2 regions of the Chromobacterium sp. CV08 genome follow, and region 1 is predicted to be linked to the other one. Evidence: riboswitches for the same ligand, from Rfam matches in the RefSeq annotation. Region 1 holds a riboswitch; the other holds the start of a gene.
The links. Region 1 has a riboswitch for glycine ahead of gcvT (glycine cleavage system aminomethyltransferase GcvT). Riboswitches for the same ligand answer to the same signal wherever they lie in the genome.
Positions count from the first base shown of each region.

Region 2: it holds a riboswitch for glycine, as region 1 does, so the genes downstream of both, WNM05_RS13420 (trimeric intracellular cation channel family protein) here and gcvT (glycine cleavage system aminomethyltransferase GcvT) in region 1, are expected to answer to the same signal.

Region 1 is NZ_CP150453.1:1,505,072-1,514,142, reverse strand. Features, by position in the region: gene gcvP (aminomethyl-transferring glycine dehydrogenase) at 1-5, opposite strand, end outside; gene gcvH (glycine cleavage system protein GcvH) at 98-484, opposite strand; gene gcvT (glycine cleavage system aminomethyltransferase GcvT) at 542-1,630, opposite strand; glycine riboswitch at 1,670-1,768, opposite strand; glycine riboswitch at 1,783-1,873, opposite strand; gene WNM05_RS07235 (amino acid permease) at 2,043-3,326, opposite strand; gene gluQRS (tRNA glutamyl-Q(34) synthetase GluQRS) at 3,668-4,564, opposite strand; gene fdxA (ferredoxin FdxA) at 4,659-4,982, shown strand; gene WNM05_RS07220 (hypothetical protein) at 5,007-5,300, opposite strand; gene cheD (chemoreceptor glutamine deamidase CheD) at 5,329-5,934, opposite strand; gene WNM05_RS07210 (protein-glutamate methylesterase/protein-glutamine glutaminase) at 5,931-7,004, opposite strand; gene WNM05_RS07205 (CheR family methyltransferase) at 7,010-7,897, opposite strand; gene WNM05_RS07200 (methyl-accepting chemotaxis protein) at 7,882-9,071, opposite strand, start outside.
Region 2 is NZ_CP150453.1:2,862,863-2,871,933, reverse strand. Features, by position in the region: gene WNM05_RS13445 (diguanylate cyclase domain-containing protein) at 1-605, opposite strand, end outside; gene WNM05_RS13440 (purine-cytosine permease family protein) at 827-2,233, shown strand; gene WNM05_RS13435 (peptidoglycan DD-metalloendopeptidase family protein) at 2,235-3,461, opposite strand; gene WNM05_RS13430 (hypothetical protein) at 3,804-4,544, shown strand; gene WNM05_RS13425 (MFS transporter) at 4,603-5,898, opposite strand; gene WNM05_RS13420 (trimeric intracellular cation channel family protein) at 6,082-6,696, opposite strand; glycine riboswitch at 6,851-6,948, opposite strand; glycine riboswitch at 6,953-7,039, opposite strand; gene WNM05_RS13415 (DUF3141 domain-containing protein) at 7,173-9,071, opposite strand, start outside.

The DNA.
Region 1 (9,071 bases):
GACATGCTTGGGACTTCCTTCGTTGCGGCGGCCTAGACGAGGCCACGCCGGGAAAAACAACGCCCCGGCGTCTTGCGACGGCGGGGCGGTCAGGCTATCAGGCGCCGATTTCCTTGGCGTAGGCGGCGGCGTCCATCAGGCCGTCCAGATCAGCGGCGTTGGCCGGCTTGATCTTGAAGAACCAGCCGTCGCCGTACGGGTCGCTATTGGCCAGCTCCGGCTCGCCTTCCAGTTCCTCGTTGACGGCCAACACTTCGCCGGCGATCGGACAGTAGACGTCGGAAGCGGCCTTTACCGACTCCACCACGCCGGCCTGCTCATCCTTGGCCAGCTTCGCGCCGACCTTCGGCAGCTCGACGAAGACGATGTCGCCCAGCAGTTGCTGCGCGTGCTCGGTGATGCCGACGGTGACGGAACCGTCAGCTTCCAGGCGCAGCCACTCGTGGCTGTCGACGTATTTCAGTTCGGCGGGGATGTTGCTCATCTCGGTTTCTCCTTGATAACGGTGTTCGGGTAAAGGCGGCTCGTCTCGCCGTCCGGTTTATTCGAATACTTTCTTGCCGTTGCGGACGAAGGGCAGCTTGACCACGCGGACATCGGTCAGCGTGCCGCGCAGGTCCACCCGGGCGGAGGCGCCGGTGGCGGCCGGCACGCGGGCGATTGCGATGGAATGCTTCAGCGTCGGCGAGAAGGTGCCGCTGGTGATCACGCCCTCGCCGACGCCGTCCACCACCACCTTCAGGCCTTCGCGCAGCACGCCGCGGCCTTCCAGCACCAGGCCGACCTGCTTCATCTTCACGCCGGCGGCCTTCTGCGCTTCCAGCGCCTCGCGGCCGTTGAACTTGCGCTCGGCCGGCTCCCAGGCGATGGTCCAGCCCATGCCGGCCTCCAGCGGCGACACGGTCTCGTCCATGTCGTGTCCGTACAGATTCATGCCGGCTTCCAGACGCAGCGTGTCGCGCGCGCCCAGGCCTATCGGCGCGACGCCGGCGGCTTGCAATTGATTGAAGAAGGCAATCGCCTGGTCGGCCGGAACCATGATCTCCAGGCCGTCCTCGCCGGTATAGCCGGTGCGGGCATAGAACCATTCGTCCTGCGGCAGACCCTGGAACACTTTCAGCGCGCGGATGGCGTCGGCCAGCTCCGGCTTGACGGCGCAGACCTTGTCTATGGCTTGCGGGCCTTGCACCGCCAGCATCGCCAGGTCGCGGCGCACCTTCAGCGCCACGTCGAAACCGGCCTTCTGGGTTTCCATCCAGGCCAGGTCTTTTTCGGTGGTGCCGGCGTTGACCACCATGCGGTAGCCGTAGGAAGTGAGATAGACGATGAGGTCGTCGACGACGGTGCCCTCGGCGGTGAGCATGCCGGAATACAGCGCCTTGCCCTCGAAGCCGAGCTTGGCCACGTCGTTGGCGATCAGTTTTTGCAGCCAGGATTTGGCGTCGGAACCGGTGATGTCTATCACCGTCATGTGCGAGACGTCGAACATGCCGGCGTCGCTGCGGACGATTTCGTGTTCCTTCAGCTGGGAACCGTAGTGGATGGGCATTTCCCAACCGGCGAAATCGACCATCTTGGCGCCGGCGGCGAGGTGGGCTTCAAACAGCGGAGTACGTTTCGGAGCCGTCATGGCGCGCGTCCTTCGAGAAAAGTGTGGATAGCCTCACAACCACACCCCTCTGTCCCTGCACCTGAGATTTTCCGGCCGCTCAAGCCGTTAGCCCCTTCGGTGGGCGCCGCGCGGGCACCGCTCTCCAGATTGCGCGAACCGGCTGCCGCCGGCCCGATGATACAGTCCTTTTGCCTGAGCGATTGCGGGTGCGCTTGCGCCTTCGGCGGCGGCCAGAAAGCCGCTCTCTCCTGTATGACCCGGCGATTATGGTGGCAGTGGCGCGAGCTTGGCAAGCCCTTATTATTTCTACTTAAAACGACCCGAATAAATGTTTTTCATGGAAAAAATACGCGCAAGATTTTCATTCGAAAGCATTCGAAAACGAAAAAGCGCGGCCTGAGCCGCGCTTCCCGTTTCCATGCCCGCGCGCCTATTCCGCCGCGTGCCTTTCCTTCAGCTGCCAGACATAGATGGGCAGGCCCAACAGCAAGAGCAGCATGCCCCACATCACGATGTCGGCGCCGGAGCCGTACAACGCCCACAGCGAGTAGACGAAGCCGATGCCGGCGAAGAAACCGGGCGCGACATAGTCCTTGGGCGCAAACGCCTTGCCGCGCATCAGCATGATGGCGATCAGCGCCATCGAGCAGAAAGCGTACGGCAGCAAGGTGGTGGCGGTGGCCAGCAGGATGATGAATTCGAAGATCTTGACGCCGCTGTCGCCGCCGGCGTACTTCATCGCCATCAGCACGGTGACCAGGCCGCTGGACAGCAGCAGGCCGAAGATGGGCACGCCGGCCGCGTTGCGCTGGCCGAAGCGGCGTGGGAACAGGCCGTCCTTGGCCGCCGCAGCCGGCACATGCGCCTGCATCAGGCTCCAGCCGTTCAGCGCGCCGAAGCAGGACACCACCGCGCCGAAACCGACCGCCCAATAGCCCCAGTCCCCCCACATCAGCCGCGCAGCGTCGGCGAACGGCGCCTGCGAGGCGGCCAGCACGTCGGCCGGCATCAGTCCCATCAGCGACACCGTGGACAGGATGTAGAGCACGGTGGCCAGCAGCGTGCCGATCACGGTGGCGCGCGGGATGGTCTTCTCCGGCTCCACCACGTCGCCGGCCGGCACCGAGGCCGACTCCAGCCCCAGGAAGGCCCACAGCGTCAGCGCCATCGTCGCCGACAACGAGGACAGCAGCGGCTTGTTGTGCGGGTTGAACGCCAGGTTTTCCGGCTGGAAATGGAAGAAGCCGATGAAGGTGACCGCCGCCAGCGGCAGCAGCTTCAGCAGCGTGGTCACCACCGCCACCACGCCGGAGCTGCGCGCGCCGCGGCTGTTGATCCAGGTGACGATCCAGATCAGGCCAATGGCGACGGCGCCGGCAAGCGGCTCGTTATGACCCAGCACCGGGAAAAACACCTGCATATAGCTGGTGGCCGCCACCGCCAGCGCGGCGTTGCCTGCCCACAGCGCGATCCAGTAGCCCCAGGCGATCCAGAAACCGGCGAAATCGCCGAAGCCGGCGTGGATATAGGCGTAAGGGCCGCCTTCGCGCGGCAGTATCGCCGACAGACGGGCGAACACCAGCGCCAGACAGATCGCGCCGCCGGACGTCAGCAGCCAGCCCAGCATGGACACGCCGCCGAACGGCGCCAGCGATGCCGGCAGCAGGAAGACGCCGGAACCTATCATATTGCCCACTACCAGGGCGGTGCACATCCAGACTCCGAGCGAGCCTTTATTGTGGGTGGAACGGTTTTCGCTCAAACCTGATTCTCCGTCTCGAACCAAAGCATCGCGCGCCCGGCGGCCAAGGGCCGGGCGCGGGGGAAATGGCAAGGAAATGCGTTCAGTCGACTCGCGCCGCTGGCTTCACGATAGGCGAAACCGGCCTGGCCGGCTCGGCCCGGAACATGCCGACGGCGCGCGGCGCCTGCGCCGCACGAAAAAAAGGGCGCATTAAAACACAGTTTTGACGTAAAAACATGTCGCATCGACGATTTTTTTTAAAGAAAATCGTTCGGCGCCAGCCACTTATGACATTAATGTTGCAAATGGAATCAATCGAGTTCCGCCAGCAGCGGGCCGCGCGGCACCCGGGACAGCGACCAGTTGGCGATGGCCCAGCGCCACAGCTCGGCCAGATCGCCGCACTCGGCCGGCGGCGCATGTCCCAGCCGGGCCAGCGCGCCGCGCAGGCGCCGCGCGGCGTCGTCGACGCCTATCGCCGGCGCCAGCGTCTGCTTGGACAGTTTTTCGCCGGCGGCATTGGTCAATACCGGCAGATGGCAATAGCCTGGCGCCTCCCGGCCCAGCGCGCCGTAGACGGCGAGCTGGCGCGGCGTCGACACCAGGAGGTCGGCGCCGCGGACGATGTCGGTGACGCCCTGCTCGGCGTCGTCGACCACCACCGCCAGCTGATAGGCCCAGAAGCCGTCGGCGCGCAGCAACACGAAATCGCCGATGTCGCGCGCGAGGTTCTGGCCGTACTCGCCCTGCAACCGGTCGCGCAGCACGCTCTCCCCCTCGTCGACCCGCAGGCGCCAGGCCCGGCCTTCGCGACCGTCCGGACAGCCGTCGCGACAGGTTCCCGGATAGACGTAGCCGTCCGGTCCGCGCCGCGCCAGCGCGGCGATCTCCTTGCGGGTGCAGCAGCAGGCATAGGCGCGGCCGGAGGCGATCAACTGCTCCAGCGCGGCGCGGTACAGATGATGGCGCCGGCTCTGGTAGACCACTTCGCCGTCCCATTCGAAACCGAAAGCCTCCAGCGTGCGCAGGATGTCGGCAGCGGCGCCGGGCACTTCGCGCGGCGGATCCAGGTCCTCCATCCTCAGCAGCCACTGGCCGCCGCGGCCGCGCGCCTCCAGATAGCTGCCGACGGCGGTGCTGAGCGAGCCTGCGTGCAGCAGGCCGGTGGGACTGGGCGCGAAACGGCCCCGGTACGAGGGATCTGACATCGGGTTCAAGGCTGCCGAATCCGACGGGATCGGCGAATTGCCGCTAAAATGACGGTAATCCCGAACCACGATTCAGCTTTAGAAGGGTAGACGAATGACGTACGTTGTAACCGATGCCTGTATCAAATGCAAATACACCGACTGCGTGGAAGTCTGTCCGGTCGACTGCTTCCGCGAGGGGCCTAATTTCCTGGTGATAGACCCGGACGAATGCATAGACTGCTCGCTGTGCGTGCCGGAATGCCCGATAGGCGCAATCTACTCCGAAGACGACGTGCCCAAGGGACAGGAAGGCTTCCTCGAGCTTAACGCCGAACTGGCGAAGGCCTGGCCCAGCATCGTCGAGCGCGTCGATCCGTTGCCGGACCACGCCGACTGGGCCGAGGTCAAGGACAAGCTGAAGTATCTGGAGCGCTGAGGGCCGCTCGCCGGACCGCCGCGCTCATTCGCAACGGAAAACCGCCCGGCTGCGTTCGGCGTCCCCCTTTTCCACCCGCAGCAAGACGGCATGCCCGCCGAGCGCGCCGCACTGAGCAGCGGCGCGCCTGCCCGCCTCGGACAGCTCCCCGTCGTAGACGTGGGCATATTCGTACACCAGCCGCGACGCCGAAACCTCAAGCGGCCGCACCGTCTCGCCAGGCGTGACGAAGGCGACGCCGTGCACGGCGCAGCCGCCCAGGCTGCCCGCCGCCAGCGCCGCCAGCACGCGGCGGCGCCACGCGAAGAATTCCGCCACCCCCTTCTCCCGGCGCCAGCGCGCCTTGCTAAATGAATAGATCGATATCACCGGTCTTGGCGCCCTCGTTCCGCTCCAGGATGCGGCCGCGATAAGGCATTTCCTCCTTGATCGCGCTGCTGCTGCGCTTGAGCTTCTTGATCAGCACCTTGCCGGTGTTGGTGAAAAAATAGACTTTGCGCGCGCAATCGCCCAGCAGGTCTTCCGCCAGGACCGGAATCTGCTCATTGGCCAGATAGCCGCGGATGAAGTTGGTGTTGCGCTCGCCGACATTGACCACCGTCATGCCGTCCAGCACATTGCCGGCGCCGAAGATCTTGGCCTCCAGCCTGTGCCGCATCGCGCCGAGCTTTTGCATGTCGGTGATCAGCAGCTCCATCGCGTTGACGCCGAAACGGGCCGCCGAGGTGCCGGCCCCGAGATCCAGCGAGCCTTCCGGCAGCAGGAAGTGGTTCATGCCGGCCACGCCCGATATCCGGTCGCTCAGGCAGACCGCGACGCAGGAGCCCAGCAGCGTCACCAGCATCCGAGGCTGATCGGTCGCGTGGAACTCGCCGGGGAACACCTTGACCGCCGTCATCTGGAAGTGCTTGTCGAAATACTGATGGCTGTTCGGCGCGTCCTGATGGCTCATGGCCCCACTCTTTCCGCCTGGCCCTGCAGGCATTCGACTACCTTGGACGCCAATCTGCCCAGCGGATGGACATGCATCACCGCCCCCACGCGGAACGCTTCGCGAGGCATGCCGTATACCACGCAGCTGGCCTCGTCCTGCCCGAACGTGATCGCCCCGGCGTCGCGCATCCTCAGCATGCCCTCGGCGCCGTCCCGCCCCATGCCGGTCAGAATCACGCCGATGGCGTTCTTGCCCAGATGCTGGGCGGCGGAGTCGAACAAGGGGTCCACCGCCGGGCGATGGCGGTTGACCGGCTCGCCGCGGTCCAGCGCGATCAGATAGCCGCCGGCGCCGCCCGGCCTGACCCGCATATGCGAATGCCCGGGCGCGATATAGGCGGTTCCGGACTGGACCGGTTCGCCGTTCTCCGCCTCCTTCACCCGCATCGGACACAGCTTGTCCAGCCGCGCGGCGAACGTGAAGGTGAAATGCTCCGGCATGTGCTGGACGATCAGTATCGGCGGCCCGTCGGCCGGCATGCCGGACAGGAAATCCTTGATCGCCTCGGTGCCGCCGGTCGAGGCGCCGACGAAGACCATCGCATTGCGCCGCCAAGCCGCGCCGATGACGGCGTTCCCGGCCGGCGGCGGCTGGCGGAAGCGCTGCGGCTGGCGCAGGCGGGCCGCCGCCGCCATCCTCAGCTTGTCGCGTATCTCGTCGGCGTACTCCTGCATGCGCCGCGAAACGTCCTCGCTGGGCTTGTGCACGAAATCGACCGCGCCTATCTCCAACGCCGCCAGCGCGGTTTCGGAGCCGGCTTCGGTCAGCGACGAGATCATCAGTACCGGCGTCGGCTTCAAGCGCATCAGCCGGCGCAGGAACTCCAGGCCGTCCATCCTCGGCATCTCCACGTCCAGCGTCACCACATCCGGACTGGTCTCGCGTATGCGCTCGCGGGCGATCAGCGGATCGGAGGCGGTCGCCACCACCTCCATGTCCGGCGCCTCGTTGACGATGCTGGTCAGCAGATTGCGGATCAGCGCCGAATCGTCGACCACCACCACCCGGATCTTCCTCTGATCCGCCATAGCCGCTACTCCCCGCCGCCGTGGCAAGCCAGGCGATAGGCCGTCCGGCCGCAAGCGGCGAAGGCATCGCTCAAATGCATGATGTTCTCCGAATGCCCGAGCAGCAGCATGCCGTCGGGCTTCAGGCATGTTTCCATCTTGGCCAGTATTTCCGCCTGGGTGGCGCGGTCGAAATAGATCAGCACATTGCGGCAGAAGATCATGTCGAATACGCCGATATCGGGCCAGACCGGCGCCACCAGATTGAACTGGAAGAACGACGGGACGTTGCGCACCCTGGTCTTCAGCCTGACCTTGCCCTCATTGCTGCCGGTCCCGCGGTCGAAATAGCGCCGCAGCAGCGGCAGCGGCACTTTTTCGACCCGCTCCAGCCCGTAGACGCCGCGCGCCGCGTGCTGCAGCACATTGGTGTCGATATCGGACGCCAGCAGCTCGAAATCGCCGCCGCCGGGTTCGCTCCAGACCTCCAGCAGCGTGATCGCGATCGAGTACGGCTCCTCGCCGGTCGACGAGGCGGAACTCCATACCCGGAACGTTTCGCCGGAGCGGCGATGCCGGCCGGCATGGTCGCGCAGCATGTCGAAATGGTGCGACTCGCGGAAGAAGGAGGTCAGATTGGTGGTCAGCGCATTGATGAAGTTCTGCCACTCCTCGACCTCGCCTCCATGCTGCAGCAGATCCAGATAATCGGAGAAACTGCGTAAGCCGCGCGAACGCACCCGCTTGGCCAGCCTGGCGTAAGCCATGTGGGTCTTGGAATCGTTCAGCGATATGCCCACCCGCTGGTACAGCATGTCCCTGACGCGCTTGAAATCGCTCTTGGTGAAGCTGAGCCCCGCCTCGTCCTCCATATCCGACTCCCGCCGCCCCTTCTCCGTCAGAACTCCTCCCATGCCCCGTCGCCGGAATCGCCCTGCGGACGGATGGGCTCTATCGCCTTCTGCCGGATCTGGTAGCTGCCGGCATGGTCGCCGCTGCGGGACGCCGCCGCCATCACGGCAGCGGCGCCGTGGCCGGCCGGGGCGTGGGCCGTCGGCGTCGCCCGCGATGTCGGCGGCTTGCCGTGCAGCAGCTTCTCGTCCAACTTGAACACCGCCACCGCGTCGGACAGATAACGGGCCTGTTCCTCCAGGGACTCGGCCGCCGCCGCCGCCTCCTCGACCAGCGCCGCGTTCTTCTGCGTGCCCTCGTCCATCTGGGTCACCGCCAGGTTCACCTGTTCGATGCCCGAGCTCTGCTCGGCCGAGGCGGCCGAGATATCGCTCATGATGTCGGCGACGCGGCGTATCGACACCACGATCTCGTTCATCGTCCGGCCGGCCTCGTCGACCAGCCGGCTGCCCGACTCCACCTTGTCCACCGAATTGCCGATCAGCGACTTGATCTCCTTGGCCGCCGCCGCCGAACGCTGAGCCAGATTGCGCACCTCGCTGGCCACGACCGCGAAGCCGCGGCCCTGCTCGCCGGCGCGGGCCGCCTCCACCGCGGCGTTCAGCGCCAGGATATTGGTCTGGAAGGCGATGCCGTCGATGACGCTGATGATGTCGACGATCTTCTTGGCGCTCTCGTTGATCTCGTTCATCGTCGACACCACGTCGCCGACCACCTTGCCGCCGCGGGCGGCGATGTCGGACGCGCCGGTGGCCAGAGAATTGGCCTTCTTGGCGTTCTCGGCGTTCTGCTTCACCGTGCTGGTGATCTCTTCCATGCTGGACGCCGTCTCCTCCAGGCTGGCCGCCTGCTGCTCGGTGCGACCGGACAGATTGGAGTTGCCGGCGGCGATCTCCTTCGCCGCGGTATTGATCGCGTCCGTGGAGTCCTTGATGTTGGCGACGATCTCCTTCAGCCGCTCCACCGTGGCGTTGCTGTCGGTCTTCAACTGGCCGAACAGGCCGTCGTAGTCGGCGCTGATGGTCTTGGTCAGATCGCCCTTGGCCAGCGCGCCGAGCACGCCGGCGATATCGCCCAGCCCCCTGCTGGTGACGCCCAAGAGCTGGTTGATGCCGTCGCCGAGCAGCTTGAAGAAGCCCTGCTTGCCGTCCACGTCGATGCGCTTGCCGAATTCGC
Region 2 (9,071 bases), 1.4 Mb from region 1:
GCGATGATGATGCCGAGCGCGGTCGGTAGCGCCATCCGTACCGAGGCGCCCCAGTTGTACAGCAATTCCAGGTCGACCAGACTGGCCACCATGCCCAGTACGCCGAGCAGCAGCGGCGACAGCAGGCAGGCCTTGACCGCCCGGTGCCGGCCCGGCGTCGAGCCGGGCTGCAGCAGCAGGCCGCAAGCGAGCGCGACCAGCGCCACGGCGGTCGGCGGCGCCATCCGGCCCGGATGGGGCACCATGTCGTGGCGCCAGGCGTGCAGCTGGGGCAGGTCCAGCCACCAGGTCTGGCCGCTGGCGAGCTCCAGCAGCGCCAGCGTCGCCAGCGCCAGCACGGCCGCGGCCAGCGGACGGTGCGCCCGCCACCGGGGCCGCCACAGCGCCAGCGTCAGCGCGAGGCCGTACAGCGCTAGGCAGAACGCCGTGGAGATCACCATGTGGATGTTTTGCGGGACCAGGGCGGGGGAGCGGGAGAGCCAGCCGCCGATGACGCCGGCGCCGAGCAGCATCAGAAACAGTCCGGCCGCAGCGGTCAGCAATCGATATCGCTCGTGCAGCAAGCGGCGTTTGAATTCCGTTAGGAACAGGGTGAGTCTATGCACTGCATTCCATTCCGCGAGCCGGCTATAAGATTCTCATACGAAATATTAGGACAAATATCATCCGGCCTCTGCCTGGGCGGGAATAAACCGCGCCGCCGCTTGAATGCCGCAATGCCGCATGACTTTGATTTGCCCGCCGTCATGCTGACGGTATAGATTGTCCGGCGCAGCCTGCGGACGCGCTGAGACCGCTGCGCCCGGCCGCGCAAGGAGAAACCGTCATGCAAACGCAAGCATCGTCCCGTCCGGCGCTGACCGAGCGCCGCTCGATAGATTTCATTCCCGAGACCGAGCGCCATGGGCGCGTCTTCAGCCAGTTCACATTGTGGCTGGCGGCCAATCTGCAGATCACCGCCGTCGTCACCGGCGCGCTGGCGGTGGTGCTGGGCGGCGATGTGCTGTGGTCCATCGTCGGCCTGGGCCTGGGACAGGCCGTCGGCGGCCTGGTGATGGCGCTGCACGGCGCGCAGGGGCCGAGGCTGGGACTGCCGCAGATGCTGGCCAGCCGGGCGCAGTTCGGCGTCCGGGGCGCGGTGCTGCCGCTGGCGCTGGCCTGCGCGATGTACCTGGGTTTCAACGCCACCGGCATGATCCTGTCCGGCCAGGCGCTGGGGCAGCTGCTGGGCGTCGACGACCGCGCCGGCATTGTCTTGTTCGCGCTGGCGGTGATGGCCGCCGCCGCGCTCGGCTACCGCGCGATACACCGGCTGGGACGGGTGGCCAGCGCGCTCGGCTTGCTGGCCTTCCTCTACCTGTTCGTCCGCCTGGCCGGCAGGGCGGACCTGCTGCAATTGGCGCTGGCCAGGCAGCATTTCGATGCGGCGGCCTTCTGCACCGCGGTTTCGCTGTCCGCCTCGTGGCAGATCGCTTTCGCGCCGTATGTGTCGGACTACTCGCGCTATCTGCCGTCTGCGACGCCGCCGGCCCGGGTGGCGCTGGCGATAGGGCTGGGGTCGGCGCTGGGCGCGCAGATCGCGATGTCGCTCGGCGTGCTGGTGGCCGCCGTCGGCGGCGCGGCCTTCCGCGGGCACGAGGTCGCCTACTTCGTCGGCCTGGGCGCCGCCGGGGCCGTCGCGGCGGCGCTGTTCTTCTGCGTCGCCTTCGGCAAGATCACCATTTCGACGTTGAACGCGTACGGCGGCTTCATGTGCGTCAGCACCATCGCGGCCTCCTTCGGCGGCCGGCCCGCCGCGATAGGTCCGTTGCGGCGCTGGCTGACGGTGGCGGCGATGGTGCTGGCCTCGGTGGCGCTCGCCGTCTGGGCCCAGCACAGCTTCCTGCCGCTGTTCAAATCGTTCCTGCTGTTGCTGCTGGCCTTCTTCACGCCGTGGAGCGCGGTGAACCTGGTCGATTTCTACCTGCTGTCCGGCGGCAAGGCGGACGCGGCGACGCTGGCCGGCGGCGGCGATTGCCCCGCTTACGCCTGGCCAGGCCTGGCCGCCTATCTGGCCGGCGTGCTGCTGCAACTGCCCTTCATCGATTGCGCCTTCTTCACCGGACCGGCGGCGCGGCTGCTGGGCGTCGACCTGTCCTGGCTGGTCGGCTGGCTGGCGCCGGCGGCGCTGTACTGGCTGCTCCGCCGGCGCGCCGGCGCGGGGCGGATGGCCGCCGCGCGCCATTCCGGCTAGCTCACCACAGCCTGCCGGCCGATGCGCACAAGGGCACGACCGGCGCGTTGCTGCCGGTGTCCAGGAAGCCGTCGCTGATCCATTGTCCGCTGTCGGTGCGGTTCCAGATGTCGGTGCGGCCCCAGACGCCGTTCACCGCCTCGCCGCGGACATGGCATTGCAAGGCCACCTGTTCGCCTCGGGACACGCTGCCGGCGATGGCGGCGGACAGGCTGGGGGCGCTGCGCAGATTGACGCGATTGTCGCCGCCGCCCGGCGTCGCGGTGCCGCTGGCGCCGCCCGGCCCCGGGGCGGAGTCGCCGCCGCCGTAGTTGACCAGCCTGCCGCCGACATTGACGCGGCTGCCGTTGCGCGCCGCGTAGCCCTGGTAGGCCCGGCTGCCGGCAAAGAACTGCCAGCCGCCCAGCCATTTGCGGTTCACCGGCTCGGCCTGGCCCTGGTGGACCAGGGAGAAGTGCACGTGCGGACCGGTGGTGCTGCCGCCGCAGGGCAGGCCGTTGCCTATGGTGCCGAGATAGGCGCCTTTGGCGACGCGCTGGCCGTCGGCCACCGTGTTCAGCTTGATCATGTGGTAATAGGTGGACGAATAGCCGTTGTCGTGCACCAGCTTCACCAGCGCGCTGCCCCCGCGCATGCAGCTCTTGTAGATCACGCCGTCGCGCGGTGCCAGCACGCGGCCGTCGCCGCCGGCGAAGTCTATCGAGTCGTAGGGCTGGCTTTCTCCGCTGTAGCCGTGCGCGCCGCCGGTCAGGCTCCAGGCCGCGCCCTCCTGCCACGGCAGCCCGAGGCCGGTGGCCTCCGGCGCCAGCCGCTTCTGTTTCCGCGCCTGGCTGAGCCAGGCACGGCGCTCGTCGGCGCTGAGCCAGTCCGCCGGCGCGGCGGCCAGCAGTTCGGCGAAGCCGGCGTCGTCCTCCAGCGCCAGCCGCCAGCCGTCGGCGCTCCTGCGTGCCAGGAACAGCCGCGACAGCGGCACGCGGTCTTCGGCGCCGGCCAGCGCCGGCAGCGGCTGCGTCGCCGAGCCCAATACCCACTGGCCGTCCCGGCTTTCCCGATTCGTCTCGACCAGCGGGGCCGGCTGAACGCCCTTGGCCAGCGGCGCCAGCGGCGCGAGCGCGGCCGCGGCGGCCCGGCGCAGCGCCGGGTCCTGTGTTTCGACGGCGGCCTGGGCCGCGGAGGCGCCGAAGGCGAGCAGCGCGACGCACAGCGAATGCATCGGGACTTTGATCATCACGGACTCCTTTCTGGTTTTCGTCTTGGCCGGACTGCGACCGGCATTGGGACCATATCGGGAGCGGGGAGGGATTTCAGCTGGTCTTAAGAGGGAGTTGCGCGAGGGAACCTTTTGTCGATTTTCATGCATATTGTCCGCTCTAGGTATTTGTTCGGAATGATTTTCCGCGCCGGCGGCATATAAAACAGCTTGGCATGCACGCATGCCCGAATACTTCCCCGAGCGGAGCCGCCCGGCGTTGGCGCGCCGCAGCGGCTTTCCGTCCCCGGCAGTCTCGTTCCGACTTTCACTTGATTTGCCCGGATCCGGCTGAGGCCGGTCCCGGCATCGGAGAAACTCATGTCTTCGAATACCCTGCGCATCACAGCCAGCGACAATGAACTGTATATCGTCGCCTACCAGTGGGGCGCCAGCTACCAGCTGGCCCATATCCAGAGCGGCAACAGCAATGCGGTCAGCGTCAATGTCAACATCGGCACCGGCAGCTACACCGAGCCGCCGGTGCAGAACGGCGTCAACGGGCCGCTGAACAGCAGCTATACGGTCAATCTGCCGGCCGGCGACTACGAGGTGATGGCCGTCGGCATCAACTGGGGCGGGCCGTGGAGCTTCGCGTTCAACGTCAATGGCGGCGCCCAGCATGCCGGCAGCGGAAGCGCCGGCAACGGCGTGGTCTGGTATACCGAGGGCGCCGGATCCGGCGCCGGCATTCCGATCACGGTCGGGCAGTCGGCCCCGGTGGTCGAGACGGTGCAGGTCAGCTCCCATCCGCCGATTCCGTCCGGCCTGAAGGTGGCCTTCATGACCGGGCCCAACTCGCCGACGCCGGACGGGGAGAGCAGCACCTGCAAAATCGTCCGCTACAACGGCCTGAGCTACTGGGCCTACTCCTATATCGACAACCGCTATTCCTTCGGCCTGGTCGGCTACGAGGGGACGACCGGCAAATACGTCGAGAAGGAGTTGAAGGGCGGCCGCTATCTGTGGAACGTCACCGTCGACGACGTCGCGCAGACGGTGACCTTCTACGGCCAGGCCGGGCAGAACGTCACCGTGCCGTGGAGCCAGCTGCCGAAATGACGCGCGCGGTTGACCAGACGGCCGCTCTCCGTCGGCGGCCGTTTGGCTTCGGCCGGATTCAATCGGCTTCGGCGGCGGGGCGTTCGCGGAACAGCATCAAGGCCAGCAGGCTGAGGCCGGTGCAGCTCATCGCGTACCAGGCCGGAGCCAGCGGATCGCCGCTGACGCTGATCAGCCAGGTGACGATGAATTGGGCGAAGCCGCCGAACAGGGTGACGCCGCAGGCGTAGACCACGGCCAGGCCTGTGGCCCGGCCGTCGCGGGGCAGGGCCTCCATCACCAGCAGGAAGCCGGCCGGACAGCCCAGCGCGAGGACGGTGGTCAGCAGCGTAGCCAGCACCAGGGCGTTGCCCAGGCTCGGTTCGCCCAGAAGCAGGGCGAAACAGGGCAGCGTCAGCAGCATCAACAGCGAGTTGACGGCCAGCAGCAGCGGTTTGCGGCGGTTCAGGCGGTCGGCCAGCCAGCCGGCGGGCGGCGACGCCAGCATCATCATCAGGCCGGCGGCGCAGCCGCTGAGCAGGGCGGAGGATGCCGGCAGGTGCAGCACCTTGTTCAGATAGGACGGCATGTAGTTGGCCACCACATAGGTATTGGCGGACATGCCCATCACCAGCATGCTGCCCAGCAGCAGCGTGCGCCGGTGTTCACCGGCCAGCCGCAGCAGGCCGACAGGCCGCCGCGTTTCCGGATGGTGGGTCTCGCCAAGCTGGCCGCGGATGTACAGCCCGAGCGGACCGATCAGCAGGCCGAACAGGAAGGGCAACCGCCAGCCCCAGCTTTCCAGCGCGTCGACGGGCAGCAGCGCGGTCAGCAAGGCGCCGCTGGCGGCGCCGACCAGCACCGCGGCGCCTTGGGTGGCGGTCTGCCAGCTGACCATGAAGCCGCGGCGCTTGGCCGGACCGAACTCCATCAGATAGCTGGTCGACGCGCCGATTTCGCCGCCGGCGGCGAAGCCCTGCAGCAGGCGCCCTGCGACGATCAGCAGCGGCGCCGCCGTGCCGATGTCGGCATGGGTGGGGGCCAAGCCGATCAAGGCGGTGCCGGCGGCCATCAGCCAGATGGTCAGCGTCAGCGCCGGCTTGCGTCCAGAGCGATCGGCGATGCGGCCTATCGCCAGGCCGCCCAGCGGGCGCATCACGAAACCGATGCCGAAAGTGGCCAGCGCCATCAGCAGCGAGCCGTATTCGCTGTCGGACGGAAAGTACAGCTTGCCTATCAATACGGCGAAGAAGCTGAACACGGTGAAGTCGTACAATTCCAGCCAGTTGCCCAGCGCGATGGCGATCAGGGTGCGGCGCGGCGAGGCCGGGCGGGCGGCGGACGAGGGGACGGGGGCGACCAGCGGCTTGTTCATGGCGACTCCTGTTTTGGGATGGGCCGCCATGCGGGCGGATTGTTATCGCTTTCTTTTGTATGATATTAGCATTATTTGTGTCGGTGGGGTGTCACGGGACGGTGGGAGTCAGCGGCCGAGATGCCGGAACAGCGGCTGGCCGAACGGCGCCCGCAGCGCCGTGCGCGCGTCGGCAAGACGGGCTCAGTGGCTGTCGTGGCGGTAGGCGAACACCGGCAGCCGCCATTCGCGCCACAGCGCGGTCATCCGCAAGGCCAGGCCGAAGGCGAAGCTGGCGACGACGTTCCATTCGTGCTGGGCGCCCAGCCAGTTCAGGCCCAGATACAGCCCGGCCACCAGCAAGGACACGCTGGCGTACAGTTCGCGCCGGAACACGATGGGCACGCGGTTGCACAGCACGTCGCGCAGGATGCCGCCGGCGATGCCGGTGATCATGCCGGCCATCACGACGATGACCGGGTGGTAGTGCATGCCGAGCGCGACATCGCAGCCTATGATGGTGAACGCGACCAGGCCGAGCGCGTCCAGGATCAGGAACAGCCGGTTCAGATGGCGCATATAGCGCGAGATCAGCACGGCGGCGATGCCGCCGGCCACCACCAGCAGCACATATTCCGGGTGCTGGGTCCAGCCTATCGGGTAGCGGCCCAGCACGATGTCGCGCACGGTGCCGCCGCCCAGCGCGGTCAGGAAGGCGATGACGGTGACGCCGAAGATGTCCATGTGGCGGCGGCCGGCCGCCAGCGCGCCGGTCATCGCTTCGGCGGTGATGGCGATCAGATAGATCAGGGTCAGCATGGCGTGGCGTCCTTGCGGATGGCGGTTGCCGGCGCCGCCGGCTTGGCGGAGCGGGACATCGGGTGAGGGCAGGGCGCGGGCAAAAGCCGGGCGCGCCGCGGGGCGGGTGCGCGGGACAAGGCAGACTCCTGGGTGGATTCCGGGCTACGGAACAGCCTCTCCCCTTGTCCTTTTACCTGAGAGTTGCATGGCCGGCGGCCACTTGCCCCTTCGGTGGGCTGCTCGGGGCAGCCTCTCTCCAATCGGCTTGATTCAATGAAACACTGCGGTACGGCTTGCCTGAGCGATTATGGGAGCTTGCGTCTTCGGCGGGGGCCATGCCCCTCTCTCCCGCAGTTAGCCGGCTATATTAGCTTTCGCTATTGAAGTCGTCAATGCCGGGCCGGCGCGACGATGCGCCCCGGCCCGGCGGCCCTTCGGGGCCGTTTCTGCCCCGACAGAGATGGCCGATGCCGCAAAAGATCGTAAACAGGCTCTCAGTGCTTGTCGGGCTCGCCGGAGACGGGCTGGGCCGCGCCGCCGGGCGTGCGGCCATTGGCCTTGGCCGGCCCCTTCCGGGGCGCCGCCGTTTTCGGCTCGGCGCCGCCGGCAGTCTTCCCCGCCTCCTTGCGCCCGATTGCCGGCTTGACGGCCTTGGCCGCGGGTCCGACGGTTGCCGTCGGCGCCTTGCCGGATGCGGCGGTCTTGGCTGTGGTCGTCTTGGCCGCGCCCGTCTTGGGCGCGGTCTTGCGCCCGCCCGCAGGTTTGGCTGCGGCGGCGGCCGGCTTGGCGGCCCTGGCCGGCGGCTTGCCCGAGGCGGCCGGCGTCGCTTCGGCGGCGGCCGTCTGCGGGGGGACCTGCAACGCCAGCGCCGCGGCGACTTCGTCCAGTCGCGCCTGATGGACGGGCTCGATGGCGCCGCGCAGCGCCAGCAGGTCGCGGGCCAGCAGCCAGGCCTGATGGCGGCGGTGTGCGTCGGGCAGCAGCAGGGCGAGGCCGCGCAGCGCGCGCGGCGCGTCCAGCCGCACCAGCGCCACCTGGCGCCGCACGATGTCCTTCAATTGCATCAGCGTCAGCGGATACTCGTGGCGGACGTCGCGCATCACGCGGCGGATCGCGTTGAACGGCCGTTCGTCGACGACGCCGCTGCCGTTGCTGACATAGAGCAGCAGCCGCACGAAACCGTCGGCCAGCGTGCCCTGCTCGAAACCCGGGTCCAGGGCCTCGCGCTTCAGCCGGGCCAGCTCGCGGCTTTCCCAGGCCAGCGCCCGGCTGCGCGGCTCGCTGGCGGGCGTGACGCCGACCAGGGTCGCCAGCTGCGGCGATTCGTAGACGGCGCGGAACAGTTGCTCCTGGGCGGCGTCGCGCAGATCGCGGTAGTGGTCCAGCGATCGGACGACGAAGTCGGACAGCTGCTGCTGCCAGCGCCACAGCGGATTGTCTTCTGCCACCGGCCGGCGTTGTTCGCGCACCTTGGCGGCCAGGTCCGGCAGCCACCACAGCCACGGGTTCTTCGGCGAGATCAGCGTCCGCTCCAGCCGGGCCGGATGCAGCTCGCGCAGCAGGCGGGCGCTGGTCTCGTTGCTGAGCGCGCGCACCGCCGGAGACAGGTAACGGTCGTACACGCCCTGGTTGATCTCGGACACCCGCTTGACGACTTCGAAGGCGCGTTCGTCGTCGCGGCCGTCGTCCAGCGCCAGGATGTCCTGCACGTCGCGCGCCTCGAAACGGATGATGTAGCGCCCCTCGATGTATTCCAGGCCCGGCGCGTCCGGGGCGATGTCGTCGATGACGGCCTCGTACAGGCCCGGCGCCAGCACGTCTATCAGGTCCAGCGCGCTGGCGAATTCGCTGTGTTCCTTGTTGGCGACGCCGGCAGATACGAAGATGCCGAGGTGGCCGACCTTGTTGTGCAGACAGTAGACGATGGTCTGCTCGTTGTCGCGGATGTCGTCGACGCTGTCGTACAGATCGGCGATCCAGTTAAGCGCCTGCTGCGGCGGCGTGATGTTGTCGCCCCAGGAGGCGAACACGATGATGGGGGAGCGGATGTTGCGCATGTCCACCCGGACCTTGCCGTCGTGGCTGGCTATCCTGCCGTGCACCAGCTCGTTGCCGACGAACAGCTTCTGGGTGATCCACTCCATTTCCACCTTGTTCAGCAGGTAGTGGCCGCCCCACCAGCGCTCGAAATCCAGGTAGCGCTGCGGCTCGGTGTCGATCTTGGCGTACAGATTGTAGGACTTCTTCCACAGCGTGTTCGCCGGGTCCAGCTTCTCGAAATTCTCGACCAGATGGGCGCCGTCGAAATGGCCGTTGCCCAGGTCGCCGGCCAGCGAGGCGGTCCAGGTGCCGCCGGCGAGGCCGCCGGCGTAGCGCATCGGATTCTTGCCGCG